4 regions of the Brucella pseudogrignonensis genome follow, and region 2 is predicted to be linked to each of the others. Evidence: predicted binding sites of a transcription regulator. Region 2 holds the regulator's gene; each other region holds the start of a gene.

Region 1 (3,169 bases), on a different contig from region 2:
CGGCTTGCCACTGTCGTCAAAAAGCGGCTTTTCAAGCATAGCCCAGAGCTGGTTGGTCTTTGGCTGCAAGGCCATGCCTTCGTAACCGCCCGAACGCTGAACGCGATAATCCTTGCCAGCAACCGCTGGCACGACGATGCCCGCTGTATCCGGTCCTGTCAGCTGCTTACCATCGAGCGTGGTTGGATAGACGGCTTTCACGCGACCATCGAGACCAGCGCGAATGATGTAAGGGCCAAACTCATCACCAATCCAGATCTCGTCATTGAGATACTGAATGCTTTCCGGGTCAAAATCCGCACCCGTCAGGTAACGGCCATCGGTGCCTTCATAAGCGATGCGGAACGGCACTTTCTTGTCGGGGTCGCGCAGAAAAACCGATTCCACGCGCTCAACCTTGCCGGTTTCAAAATCAGGCTTCATGCGGTGGAAGAACAGCAGTGCATCCGGGCTGTTGGCCTTGGTGCCAAAACCGTTGTCGGTGAGTGTGAAAATGGTGCCATCGGCTGAGCGGTTCATCGCGAAACCTGACATGCCCTGTACCGGTTGGCCGATGAAGGGAAGCGAGATGCCGGTGGTGTGGCTGCCATAGGCCTTGCCGACATCGCCCATGACGCTCATTGGTTTGTCATTGCGTGCCTTGCCGGTAAACTTGCCGGAAACCCAGGCGTCGCGGGGTGCATCGGCAGGCGGTGTTATCAGCGTCAGAGCTGGCAGATAGGCGTGACCTGCCAGTTTAGCGGTGAATGTCTCGTCAGCCATGGCGGAAGACGTCATAGCAATCGTGGCAATAGAAGCGAGAAGATAACCAAGGCGCATAAGGGACCCCCTAAATTGCGAAAACAAACGCAATGGTCCTTAAAGGGGCCCTGTGACGGGTGATTATCATCACGATTAAGGTTTGATGACAGCTGCTAAGGAAACTTGAGCACGACGAACTGGGTAAATTGGTAAACAAAAAACGCACCGACCAAAGCGAAAATTTTTTCTCGTGCAAGGATGGGCATGGCGTTGTTCCGAGGGCGTATATCCAATGTGACGATTAACAGTGCTTTCAGCATCATATGTCACCTGCCTGATCAAACAACATAGCCGGCAAAGCAAGTTTTACAAATTAATCGGCGAATTGTTATACCAGTGTCATCTAGCTTTCTTATCTGACCTCCGCACGCATTACACAGTGGGGATTTCTGATATGCGCAAACTGCTTCTAGCTCTCGCCTCAGCAACAATGCTGACAACTGCGGCCGGTGCTGCAACCGTCTATCCGATTGACCGGGCGACAATCCTTGTCAATTCGCCATTCGATTTCAAGGTTGAGTTCGATAAGGTCGTTAAGCCAGAGGACGTGAAAGTTACCGTCAATGGACAGGACTATGAAGCTGTATTTGGCAGCAAAGCCGAGTTTACCGCTGAAGAAAAGGGCGCAGAAGACAAGGTTCTGGGCTCTGCTCTTATTCTGCGCGGACTGAAAATCGGCAAGGCTGGCGATTACAAGGTTGAAGTTTCAGCTGGCGACGAAACCAAGTCTGTCAATTGGGATGTCTATGCGACCGGCAATGAAGCCAAAGCCAAGAACATCATCTTCCTGATCGCTGACGGTCTTTCGGTCGCGCACCGCACCGGCGCGCGCATCATGTCGAAGGGCATGACCGAGGGTAAGGCCAATGGCCGTCTCAACATGGATGACATTCCACCTGTGGCTTTCATCGGCACGTCGTCGACCCATTCGATTGCGACTGACAGTGCCAACACCATGTCGGCTTACATGACGGGCCATAAGTCACGCGTGAATGCACTTGGCGTTTATGCCGACCGTACACCTGACAGCCAGGACGACCCGAAGGTTGAAACCATTGCAGAAGCAATGCGTCGTGAAACCAAGAAGTCCATCGGCATTGTTTCGACATCCGAACTTCAGGATGCGACACCGGCAGCACTGGTCGCACATACGCGCAAGCGTTCCGACAAGGCTGATATTGTCGGCATGATGTATGACGTGAAGCCTGACGTTATTCTTGGCGGCGGTTCTGCTTACTTTCTCGCCAAGGACGTTCCGGGTTCCAAGCGCAAGGACGACAAGGATTATATCCAGTTGTTCAAGGATGCCGGATATGCGCTGGTCACAAGCAAAGATGAGCTTGCAGCATCGGGTGAGTCCAATCAGGACAAGCTGCTCGGTCTTTTCCATACCGGCAACCTCGACGTGACGCTTGATCGTGAGTTCCTCAAGAAAGGCACGGTTGACAAGTTCCCAAACCAGCCGGGTCTGGTGGAAATGACCAAGACTGCTCTCGAAAGGCTGTCCAAGAATCCGGAAGGCTTCTTCCTGATGGTTGAAGGCGCATCGGTTGATAAGATGAGCCATCCGCTTGATTGGGATCGCGCACTGGTCGAAACCATCGAGTTCGACAAGGCTGTTGGCGTTGCCCGCGAATTTGCCGAAAAGAACCCGGACACGATGATTATCGTCACCGGCGATCATACCCATGGCGTTGCCATCATTGGTACAGTCGATGATGAAAAGCCGGGCGATGAAATGCGCGAAAAGGTTGGCACTTACGATGCCGCCGGATTCCCGAATTACGAAGACACCAATGGCGACGGTTATCCGGATCGCATCGATGTTTCGCGTCGTCTGTTCCTCGCCGCCAATAACGGCCCGGATCATTACGAAACCTTCCGCCCAAAGATGGATGGCGCCTTCGTGCCAGCCGTTAAGAACGAGAAGGGCGAATATGTAGCCAATGAGGCTTACAAGGATGTTCCGGGCGCAGTCTTCGTTCAGGGCAACATCCCTAAGGAAGATGACACCGGCGTTCACGCGGTCGATGACGTTGTTCTTCAGGCAACGGGTCCAGGTTCCGAGGGTCTGCGCGGCTATATGGAACAGAGCGATGTTTACCGTGTGCTTGCTGACACCTTCGCGCTCGGCAAGGCCAAGTCTGAGTAATCTTCGTTTGATCAAGGACAGGCGGGTTTTCCGCCTGTCCACTTCTCTTCAGGAGGGCAAGATGCGCACAGGACCGCATTTCAATCGCAGGCAACTCATGCTTGGTGCATTGGCAACTGCGCCTTTGATGTGCATTGCAAACAGGGCACAAGCCGCAGAGCAACTTGGCTTTGACAATCTGTATAAAAGTTTTGGCGTGCTGGGTCTGGAGTTTTC
Region 2 (3,169 bases):
TGCGATCAGCTCAATTTCAGAGCGGCGATTGCGGACGATCCTGAGCGAGAAGCATCGCACCAATTGCATCAACATGCTTCTTGTCAGCGGTATATGCCAAGGATGCATTCTGCTCCGCTGGTGCGGTTTCATCAAATGTTGGCTGATAGCTTGCAACTTGCGTCAGAACTGGCTTTTCAGCGGGCGTCACAGGCAAGGTCGCCAGACGATCACCGCGCGCCTGTGGACCAACGCCACCGTTCTGCTGCGTCTCTGCCGTTTTTGCTGCCTCAGCCAGAGCAACCTGAACCGTTGGCTGTGCTTCCGGAACAGTCCCATCCTGCTGTGTGGTTACGTTGTAAAACGGCCCTTCCGGCATGGATGGCGATTGTGGTGTTGATACATAAGCGAGATTGTAAGGCGTCTGCGGAACCGGGTTCTGCAATTCGCCATCACGTCCACGCTTTTCATAAAAAGAATTTCCACCTGCAACCAGCACATAGTGCATATTGTTGTAAGGGAATTTGAGCCCTGCCGTATGGAAGAACATCGAGTTCTTCAAAGATGGATGACGCTTGCCTTTAAGAACTGCATCGGCAGCTGCTTGTACATCTGGCAAAGCTTTGGAATTCATCTTGCGGGTGAGAACGCCCGGCGCAAACTGGTTTTTCTGACCAACAACGCCGCAAATCGTATCAGGATAGCTGCCCGATGCGAGACGGTTCATCACAACTGTGCCGACGGCCATCAAGCCATCTGGACTCGACCGATTGGATTCGAAAAACATAGCACGCTCAAGGCATTCTCTGTCTCTGGCCGTGTATGTGAACGTCTTAACGCCATTGACCGTTTTGACATGGCTCGTTGCAACCGTCTTTTCGGTCTTGGCCTTGTTTGTACCGCCAGTCGTCGTGCAGCCCGTCACCAGAAAAGGTGCTACGATCAGACCAAGAATAACCGGCAGTTTCCATTTACGAGCGCGCATCAACGGCTCAATCTCTTAATTAGGCGCATCATTACGACCCTTAACTGATCCAGTCTGTTTTCACTTTTAGAGCGCCTTCAAGGCGCTGCAAAATCAGGCTGGCGTTCAAGCCAAATCGAACGAAAATTAAAATTCAAACGTTCTGCTAATCTTCTTAGAGTGCAAGGATTAAGAATTTTTCGGCAAAAACAAGGCAAAAAATCATATTTCAAATTGAAGCTGATATTGAAACCGAAAGACTCAAGAGCTCAAAACTGAAAACAATAATCAGCGCTAAGCCATTCTAAATTATTAACAAATCATTAACGCAACCATTCAAATCTTATAAGCTATTGATTACACGCGATTCAATTGCGGTGCAGCTTGCACCATAGAGCTGCCTTAATTCGTGGATGCTGTAAAATCCTGCTAAGTCATAGAAATCGGCGCTGAAAAAACCTCAACGTGCGCCTCTCACGCGCTTAACGTCCTGTGTGAGTCAAATCTTTGAAATGAACTGTAACATCGTGTGATACGGTCCATTATGGAACGAATTATCATCGACAACACGAATCGGAACGGATCATTTCCTAACAAAAATGGCCCGTTTCCTTTCAGGTAACGAGCCATACAAAATCTATTCGATAAACCTGAAGATCAGCCGAACGAATAGCCAGCGCCGCGCACCGTGCGGATCGGATCAAGCGTGCGGCCAATATTGATCGCTTTACGCAGACGTCCGACATGCACATCGACCGTGCGATCATCGACATAAATATCCGGACCCCAGACACCATCCAACAGCTGACTGCGCGAGAAAACGCGGCCCGGGGACATCATGAAATATTCTAGCAAGCGAAACTCTGTCGGCCCTAAGCGGATTTCTTTTTCCTTGCGATAAACGCGGTGCTGCTGACGATCGAGAACTAGCTCTCCGACTTTGAGCACATGCGACAAAACACTTGGATTGGCGCGGCGCAGCATGGCTTTAACACGCGCGAGCAATTCCGGGGTCGAGAACGGTTTGACCACATAATCATCGGCACCAACGCTCAAGCCGCGAACACGTTCGCTTTCTTCGCCGCGTGCAGTCAGCATGATCACCGGAAGACGCTCGGTTTCTGGCCACTGACGCAGACGTCGGCACAATTCGATGCCTGATACACCCGGCAACATCCAGTCGAGGATAAGAAGATCCGGCACGTTTTCGCGCAGCGCAATTTCGGCTTCGTCGCCGCGCAAGATCGTATCGACGTGGTAGCCCTCGGCTTCGAGATTATAGCGCAACAAAACGCTCAGCGCTTCTTCGTCTTCAACCACAGCAATCTTGGGTGCCTGTGACATGCAATGTTTCCTATTGAGTTAAGCGTGGCGACACATACAACTCCCCCGTTCAGCCGCGTGCCGCCGCGTTTTCTTACATATGCAAATGGCTCGCTGCATGCTTACAGCAAGCCATGTTTTCAGGATTTACGCGCCTCGTCCACGACAATACCGTGGCTCAGGTCTTCTTTCGGGCGTTCCGCAGGCATCTGCAGGCCGGTCACGATGTAATAGACCGTTTCTGCGATGTTGGTTGCGTGATCGCCAATACGCTCAATGTTCTTCGCGCAGAACAGAAGATGCGTGCAGGCCGAAATATTGCGCGGATCTTCCATCATATAAGTGAGCAGCTCGCGGAACAGCGAGGTGTACATCGCGTCAATTTCATCATCCCGATCACGAACAACATTGATCTGCTGGACGGAGCGCGTTGCATAGGCATCGAGCACATCTTTCAACTGTGTCAGAGCCAGCTCAGCAAGTGTTTCAAGCCCTCGATAAAGCTTGCCCGGCTGGCGCGATTCCGAAACAGCCGCAACGCGCTTGGCAATGTTCTTACCAAGATCTCCCACGCGCTCCAAATCAGCAGAGATGCGGATCGAGCCGATGATTTCTCGCAGATCAACAGCCATTGGCTGGCGCTTGGCAATGATCATGACGGCCTTATCGTCAATCTCGCGCTCGCTTGCATCAAGAATGAGATCGTCGGAAATAACGCGCTGTGCCAGTGCGTTATCGGCATTGACAATGGCTGCAACCGACTGTTCGACCATGCGTTCCGCATGACCGCCCATTTCGGCGATCTTGTGGGTCAGGAACTGGAGTTCTTCGTCGTATGCGCTAACAGTATGCTGGGACGCCATAATAGACCTCTCGATTAAAAATGCAGGAAGCGGAACCGCA
Region 3 (3,169 bases), 1.3 Mb from region 2:
TTACATCGTTTCGCGAATGAAACAGATGACGGTCCACGCCCCGCGTCCACAATTCGAGCCCCGTAAACCCACGCGAATGCAAGTCGGTGAGAATAGACTGTGTTGGGACAAGCGTATGTGATGCGGCATTATGGAATTTACGCAAAAACGAATAGGTCCAGCTCAGCGGAATTGGAAACCGCTCCCTGACATATTCTGCAAAGCGGGTATGAAAGCTGGTGGTAAAGCTCCAGCCCATTTTGATACATGCACGCCGCGCCATAATTCCAAGCGGACCTTCGGTTGCGATATGCACATAATCGGGTTGCAAGCCGACCAATTTTTGCCGAAGCGCCGATGGTGTTGTCATTGCCAACCGGATTTCAGGATAGGTCGGGCATGGGAAGGAGCGATAGTCCTGCGGTGAGATAACGATAACTTCGTAACCGCGCTCGGCCATCAGTTCACAGCATTTGGTCAGTGTTCTCACAACGCCATTTACCTGTGGGTGCCAAGCATCCGAAACGATCACCAGCTTCTTCATTTGCTGCCGTTCGCAGTTTTGCGAGCTACGTGCGGCAACCTAATCACCTTATTGCCATCGTGAGCGGAAAGAAGCGACGATCGCTGACCGAGACGGTCGGTCCATTCCAACAACTCCATACGACCATCAAAATGTTCAACGACAGCAGTGCAGCTTTCAACCCAATCGCCCGTGTTGATATATTCAACACCATTCATTCTGCTGATTGTTGCATGATGGATGTGACCGCAAATAACACCGTCGACGCCAATGCGCTGCGCTTCTTCTGAAACGACGTCTTCAAAATTTCCGATGAAGTTAACGGCCTTCTTAACGCGAAACTTTGCCCATGCGGAAAATGACCAATAACGCAATCCGAACTTTGCGCGCACCCGGCTCATAACAGTATTAATCCAGATTGCCGTGTCATAGGCCCAATCACCGAGATAGGCGATAAAACGCGCATTACGCACGACGACATCAAACTGGTCGCCATGGATAACCAAAAATTTGCGGCCATCCGCGGTTTCATGAATCGCGCGATTCATGACCTCAATGCCGCCGAAATGCGTTCCCTGAAAATTTCTCAGAAACTCATCATGATTGCCGGCGATGTAAATAATTGACGTGCCTTTGCGACTCTTGCGCAAAAGTTTCTGAACAACATCGTTATGTTCCTGCGGCCAGTGCCAATTGCGTCGCAGACGCCAGCCATCAACAATATCACCAACCAAATAAATGGTATCTGCTTCGTGAACACGCAGAAAATCTAAAAGCAATTCAGCCTGAGCTGCTTTCGATCCGAGATGCACGTCTGAAATAAACAAAGTGCGAAATTTTTTTGGTTCAATCTGATCTTCGCTCATGTGGTTGTCCCTCCATCTGGCAACCTGAATTTGAACGAAGAAAAACCGATTCACGTCACAGGGATATGACGGCTGCAAATGCAGGGCGCAGCCTTAAAAGTCGAGAGAACTTTCGAACTCAAATAGTGACAATTTAAAGCTTAAATTTATGGTCTGATGTATTCTAACTGCGGGCGGATAAGCCAAGGTTTATTCACCTGTTCGCGAGAATGCGCAATCCAGCCAATGGATCGCCCCATGGAGAGCACACAACTAAAAACTTCTCGAGCAAAGCCAAGTTGCTCAAGCAGCAATGCGGAATAAACCTTCAACTCTGTCGTTTCCCCTGCTCCAACAGTATTTGACAATTCTTTATGATTTTGATTAGCAAAGAGCTGTTCAACTAATGACAATCTACTCTGAAATCGCGAAGATCCACTATTTTCGACGTTTAAAAGTGCGTCTTTAATGATTTCTGTCCTGGGATCATTATTTTTCACCCAAACGTTCCGCCTCTCCGATACCGCGAAGTCGACGTTGCTCCTAGATGTCTGATTGGATTGAAACGCGTCGAGAATATCCAGAATCCCGTCCGACTTACTATCATGCGACGATCCGCTAAATACCGACAGGGCTGCCAGAATCGATGATGTCATTCCAGCATTGACTGAAGCCGCTAGTCGCGCCGCTAATGTCGGGGGTGTCAAACCATGGTCTACGCAGGATATCAGATACGTATCGAGCGCAGAAACTTCCTGATCACTTGGCAACGAGAGATTCATCATACGTAAAATATCAACGCTGTGGGGCATTGATGCATCCGGACGAACGGAATGCCTGCCCCGCTTCATACGTATGAATGCGGGTGCAAAAACAGCTGGTGCCGCAATCAAATGAAGCGCCGTAGTCAAGTCCGTCACATCGGGAATTTTAGTCATTAAAGTACGAACAGCGTCGACAGGTTTCATATCAAACAATTCGTCATCTATATCTTCAGTATAAAGAAAAATCTGCTCGCGCGCCTGGCCTAATGCTGACTGCAGGTCAGAGCCTGTAGGAAAATTTGGAAACAAGTCTTTCCACAACAGCTCAATTACGCTTTCCAATCTTGTATCAATGCACAATTCTTTGATAGGCACACCGCGTAAAGTGAATGTACCTTCGACAAAATTAACATCGGAAATAGATGTTTGAGAAACGAATATATTTGGAATTGAATTCTTCATGACAATAATCCCCTTTAAAATAGCTATTATATTTCAATAATAATTGACCGAAACCGATAAATATCGTTAGCAATATTAATTGATTATAATAAACACGACGCGTCTTATTGGTGAATTAAAAATACAATGGAAACGATTTGCACTTCTTATAAAAAATTATCAGGCCGTTTAAATGAGATTTAAAATGTAAACCAGAATATGGTTAAATGCCGACCCCACATGTCATGCACATGGCGCTCAAACAAGCTGTTGATTTGATTTTAAAGCCTTAGCGTAATAACTGCTTTTCAGAATCAGGCCTACATTGTTTTGAAAAGTTGAGATAAAAGCGACGTTGGCTCAAAGGGTGCTAGTTCCCATCAGCGCAACTCCCCTATTGCAAGCATGAACCGGAAAGTGATGCGATCATGACGAATAAAAAGACCCCCTCCACGTCCACGCGTTCGGATTTTGATGAAGCGGCACTTTTCTTCCACCGCTATCCGAAACCCGGTAAGCTTGAGATCCAAGCGACCAAGCCGCTTGGCAATCAACGCGATCTAGCGCTTGCTTATTCACCAGGCGTTGCGGCGCCCTGCCTTGCAATTCACGAAGAT
Region 4 (3,169 bases), on a different contig from region 2:
GTCACGTGCGATTGTATGTGTGTCGGCATCTTCTCGATTACAGACCACGACTATGCCGGTTTTATCGATCGTATCTAGCAAGAAATAACTTTTATAGCCCGGATGCGAGCCGCCATGACCAATGACCCGCTTCCCGTCAATATCATCCCAGCGCAGACCTAAACCGTAACCTGTCGGACGACCGTCACTTAGAAAATGCTCCGCTGAGAGTGTCGAGAGCAATCCGTTCGATGCGCCGTCACCGGCCAAAAGGGCTTGCAGCCATTTTGTGAGCGCCATACCGCTACCCGCCACGCTACCCGATGCGGAAAGATGTAAACCCGCGCTGCTTTGCTGCCATTTACCATTGGCTTTAAAGTACCCAGGGACAAGACCTTTGACGGGATCAGCCCACTCATCTGGAGCTTCCATACAGATATTAAGGGGCTGATTTATTCCAGAGCGCACATAGTCTTTTAACAAGACACCTCTGCGCTCGAATGCCGATTCAACCAGTCGATACCCGGTATTGGAATATGATAATTCCGTGCCTGCGGGAAAATTAAGCCGCTCTAAACTGGCAAGAAACTCCATCAGGCTTGCTGCATTCGTATGAGAATATACGGATAGTCCCAATAGCGTCAGGCACTCACGCGCATCCGGTAAGCCGCCCGTCATATCCAATGCACGGGCGACGGTCACATCAGCGAGTGGCATCTGCAACTCTGGAATGTGCTCACCAAGGCGATCATCAAGGGCAATCAAGTCGGAATGGCGCAACAGCATCGTGCAAAAAATATGCTTGGTGATGGACGCATATCGGATAACAGTATTTGCCGTGAAAGGAATACCTGTCGAAAGGCTCTCAAGCCCTCCGGCATAAGCAAATTTCACCCCATCAAGATCAAAGCCAATGATGACCCCGCCCGGCTCATCCTTACACCATGTTCTGGAATAATGCTTGGCAGACAACGAGGCTGCATTCCAGTCGGCATGGGGGGGCATAAAATCTCCATCAGGCATTCTCGGACAATGAACTGTCCGCATGTGAAAACAGTGCTTATTCAAAACTACTTAAAAATGAGCAAAAACTGATTAGCATTTTTGAGGAATATCACTTCATTGGGGGCGAATTTTGGCGCAAGCCCATGGGTTTGCAGATTATTGTTTATTAGCCTTTATAAGGGGCATAAATATTTTTTCGACAATCGTGAAAACTGGAGGCTAACCCCAAAGCCAAGAATACGAGCTTGATGGAAGGCTGATTCAGAACACTATCCACATCTTCTGCACAAAATTATCGTTTCTTTTTCGTTTTTTTTCCTTTCACCCGTTAACATTTTCGGTTTTATTCTATTAAGGGAGAGAAAAGTTGCCCTTTAGCGAATTTGCAGTCATATAAGTGTAATAACCATAATGCAGGTATCGGGACCTTGAGAGTGGAACGAATCCGTTCTTAAAGTTGACGAAACCTCATTTCCGAGGAGGAAATATGCTTACCCGTCTGATCACAACTTCCGCGCTGACTGGCGCGCTTGCCCTAACTCTTGGCTCACAGGCTTTCGCACAGACAGAGCTGAGCTGGTGGCACGGCATGACTGGCGCCAACAACGAAATGATCAATGAGCTTTCGAAAGAGTTCAACGAAAGCCAGAGCGAATACAAGATCGTTCCAGTCTATAAGGGCAGCTACCCTGAAACGTTGAATGCTGGTATTGCCGCGTTCCGTTCCAAGCAGCCACCTGCGATCATACAGGTCTTCGACGCGGGTAGCGGCGTGATGATGGCAGCTGAGGGCGCTGTTGTGCCTGCAGCAGAAGTTCTGGAAAAAGGCGGCTATAAGTTCGACAAGTCACAATATCTGCCGGGCATCGTCGCTTATTACTCCAAGCCAGACGGCACGATGCTGTCGTTCCCTTACAATTCCTCATCGCCAATCCTTTATTATAACAAGGACGCTTTCAAGAAAGCTGGCCTTGATGAAAACAACCCGCCTAAGACATGGCCGGAAGTTTTCGAAGCTGCGAAGAAGATCAAGGCGAGCGGCGCCGCTCCTTGTGGTTTCACGTCAACATGGCTGACATGGATTCAGACTGAAAACTTCTCCGCATGGAACAACGTTTCCTTTGGCACCAATGAAAATGGTCTTGGCGGCACCAACGTTGAACTCAAAATCAATGAGCCACTTTTCGCTGAGCATTTCCAGGCTATTGCTGACCTCGCTAAAGACGGCACCTTCCGTTACGGCGGTCGTACTTCGGAAGCCAAGCAGCTCTTTACGTCTGGCGAGTGCGCAATCCTGACCGAATCGTCGGGTGGTCTTGGTGACATCGTCAAGTCCGGTATGAACTACGGTATCGGCCAGCTACCTTATTACGAAGGTCATGGCCCGCAGAACACCATTCCTGGCGGCGCGAGTCTCTGGGTTTTTGCAGGCCTTAGCGACGACCAGTACAAGGGCATCGCACAGTTCTTCAACTTCCTTTCGCAGACCAACATCCAGAAGAAGCTGCATGAAAAATCAGGCTATCTGCCTGTGACGATGGCTGCTTATGAAGCAACGAAAAACTCGGACTTCTATGAAAAGAACCCGGGCCGTGAAACGCCAATCCTTCAGATGATGGGCAAAGCGCCAACCGAGAATTCAAAGGGCGTTCGCCTCGTCAACCTGCCACAGGTTCGCGATATTCTGAACGAAGAATATGAAGCGATGCTTGGCGGTAAGCAGGATGCAAAAACTGCTCTCGAAAATGCTGTTAAACGTTCAAACGACGCGATAGCAGCCGCACAATAATGTGATGAACGAAAGCGTGCCGCCTAGCCTCAGAGGGTTTGGCGGCATTGCTATCCGCAAGGAAACTCCCCGTGCAAAATGTCACGTTTCCAAACAAAATCTTACCCTATTTGCTGCTGGCTCCGCAGATCATATTGACTGTGATCTTCTTTTTCTGGCCAGCAAGTCAGGCTATTTATCAGTCCTTCATGCGTGAAGACGCTTTTGGGTTAAAATCGACATTTGTTGGATTAGCCAATTTCACCAATGTTCTGTCTGATCCGAACTATCTTCATTCTGTTCAGGTGACGATTGTCTTCAATCTCCTGACCGCATTGGTTGCTATGGGCGCAGCTTTGTTGCTTGCAACCGCTGCCGACAAGGTTATTCGCGGTAAGACCTTCTATCGAACACTTC

What was found. The regulator PhoB, encoded in region 2, activates phosphate uptake and scavenging genes when phosphate is short. The targets are predictions, from matches to a motif close to TGTCATNNANCTGTCAT.
Region 1: the regulator PhoB is predicted to act here: its motif matches at 1,139-1,155, upstream of RI570_RS13065 (alkaline phosphatase).
Region 3: the regulator PhoB is predicted to act here: its motif matches at 1,423-1,439, upstream of RI570_RS00500 (UDP-2,3-diacylglucosamine diphosphatase).
Region 4: the regulator PhoB is predicted to act here: its motif matches at 1,372-1,388, upstream of ugpB (sn-glycerol-3-phosphate ABC transporter substrate-binding protein UgpB).

The regions. Positions count from the first base shown of each region.
Region 1 covers NZ_JAVLAT010000002.1:368,592-371,760, forward strand. Annotated here, with positions in the region: gene RI570_RS13060 (esterase-like activity of phytase family protein) at 1-819, opposite strand, end outside; gene RI570_RS13065 (alkaline phosphatase) at 1,196-2,953, shown strand; gene RI570_RS13070 (hypothetical protein) at 3,015-3,169, shown strand, end outside.
Region 2 covers NZ_JAVLAT010000001.1:1,377,526-1,380,694, reverse strand. Annotated here, with positions in the region: gene RI570_RS06715 (cell wall hydrolase) at 17-967, opposite strand; gene phoB (phosphate regulon transcriptional regulator PhoB) at 1,601-2,287, opposite strand; gene phoU (phosphate signaling complex protein PhoU) at 2,407-3,129, opposite strand.
Region 3 covers NZ_JAVLAT010000001.1:90,190-93,358, reverse strand. Annotated here, with positions in the region: gene RI570_RS00505 (glycosyltransferase family 1 protein) at 1-523, opposite strand, end outside; gene RI570_RS00500 (UDP-2,3-diacylglucosamine diphosphatase) at 520-1,368, opposite strand; gene RI570_RS00495 (citrate/2-methylcitrate synthase) at 1,515-2,573, opposite strand; gene RI570_RS00490 (NADP-dependent malic enzyme) at 2,981-3,169, shown strand, end outside.
Region 4 covers NZ_JAVLAT010000002.1:924,367-927,535, reverse strand. Annotated here, with positions in the region: gene RI570_RS15655 (serine hydrolase domain-containing protein) at 1-984, opposite strand, end outside; gene ugpB (sn-glycerol-3-phosphate ABC transporter substrate-binding protein UgpB) at 1,472-2,773, shown strand; gene ugpA (sn-glycerol-3-phosphate ABC transporter permease UgpA) at 2,845-3,169, shown strand, end outside.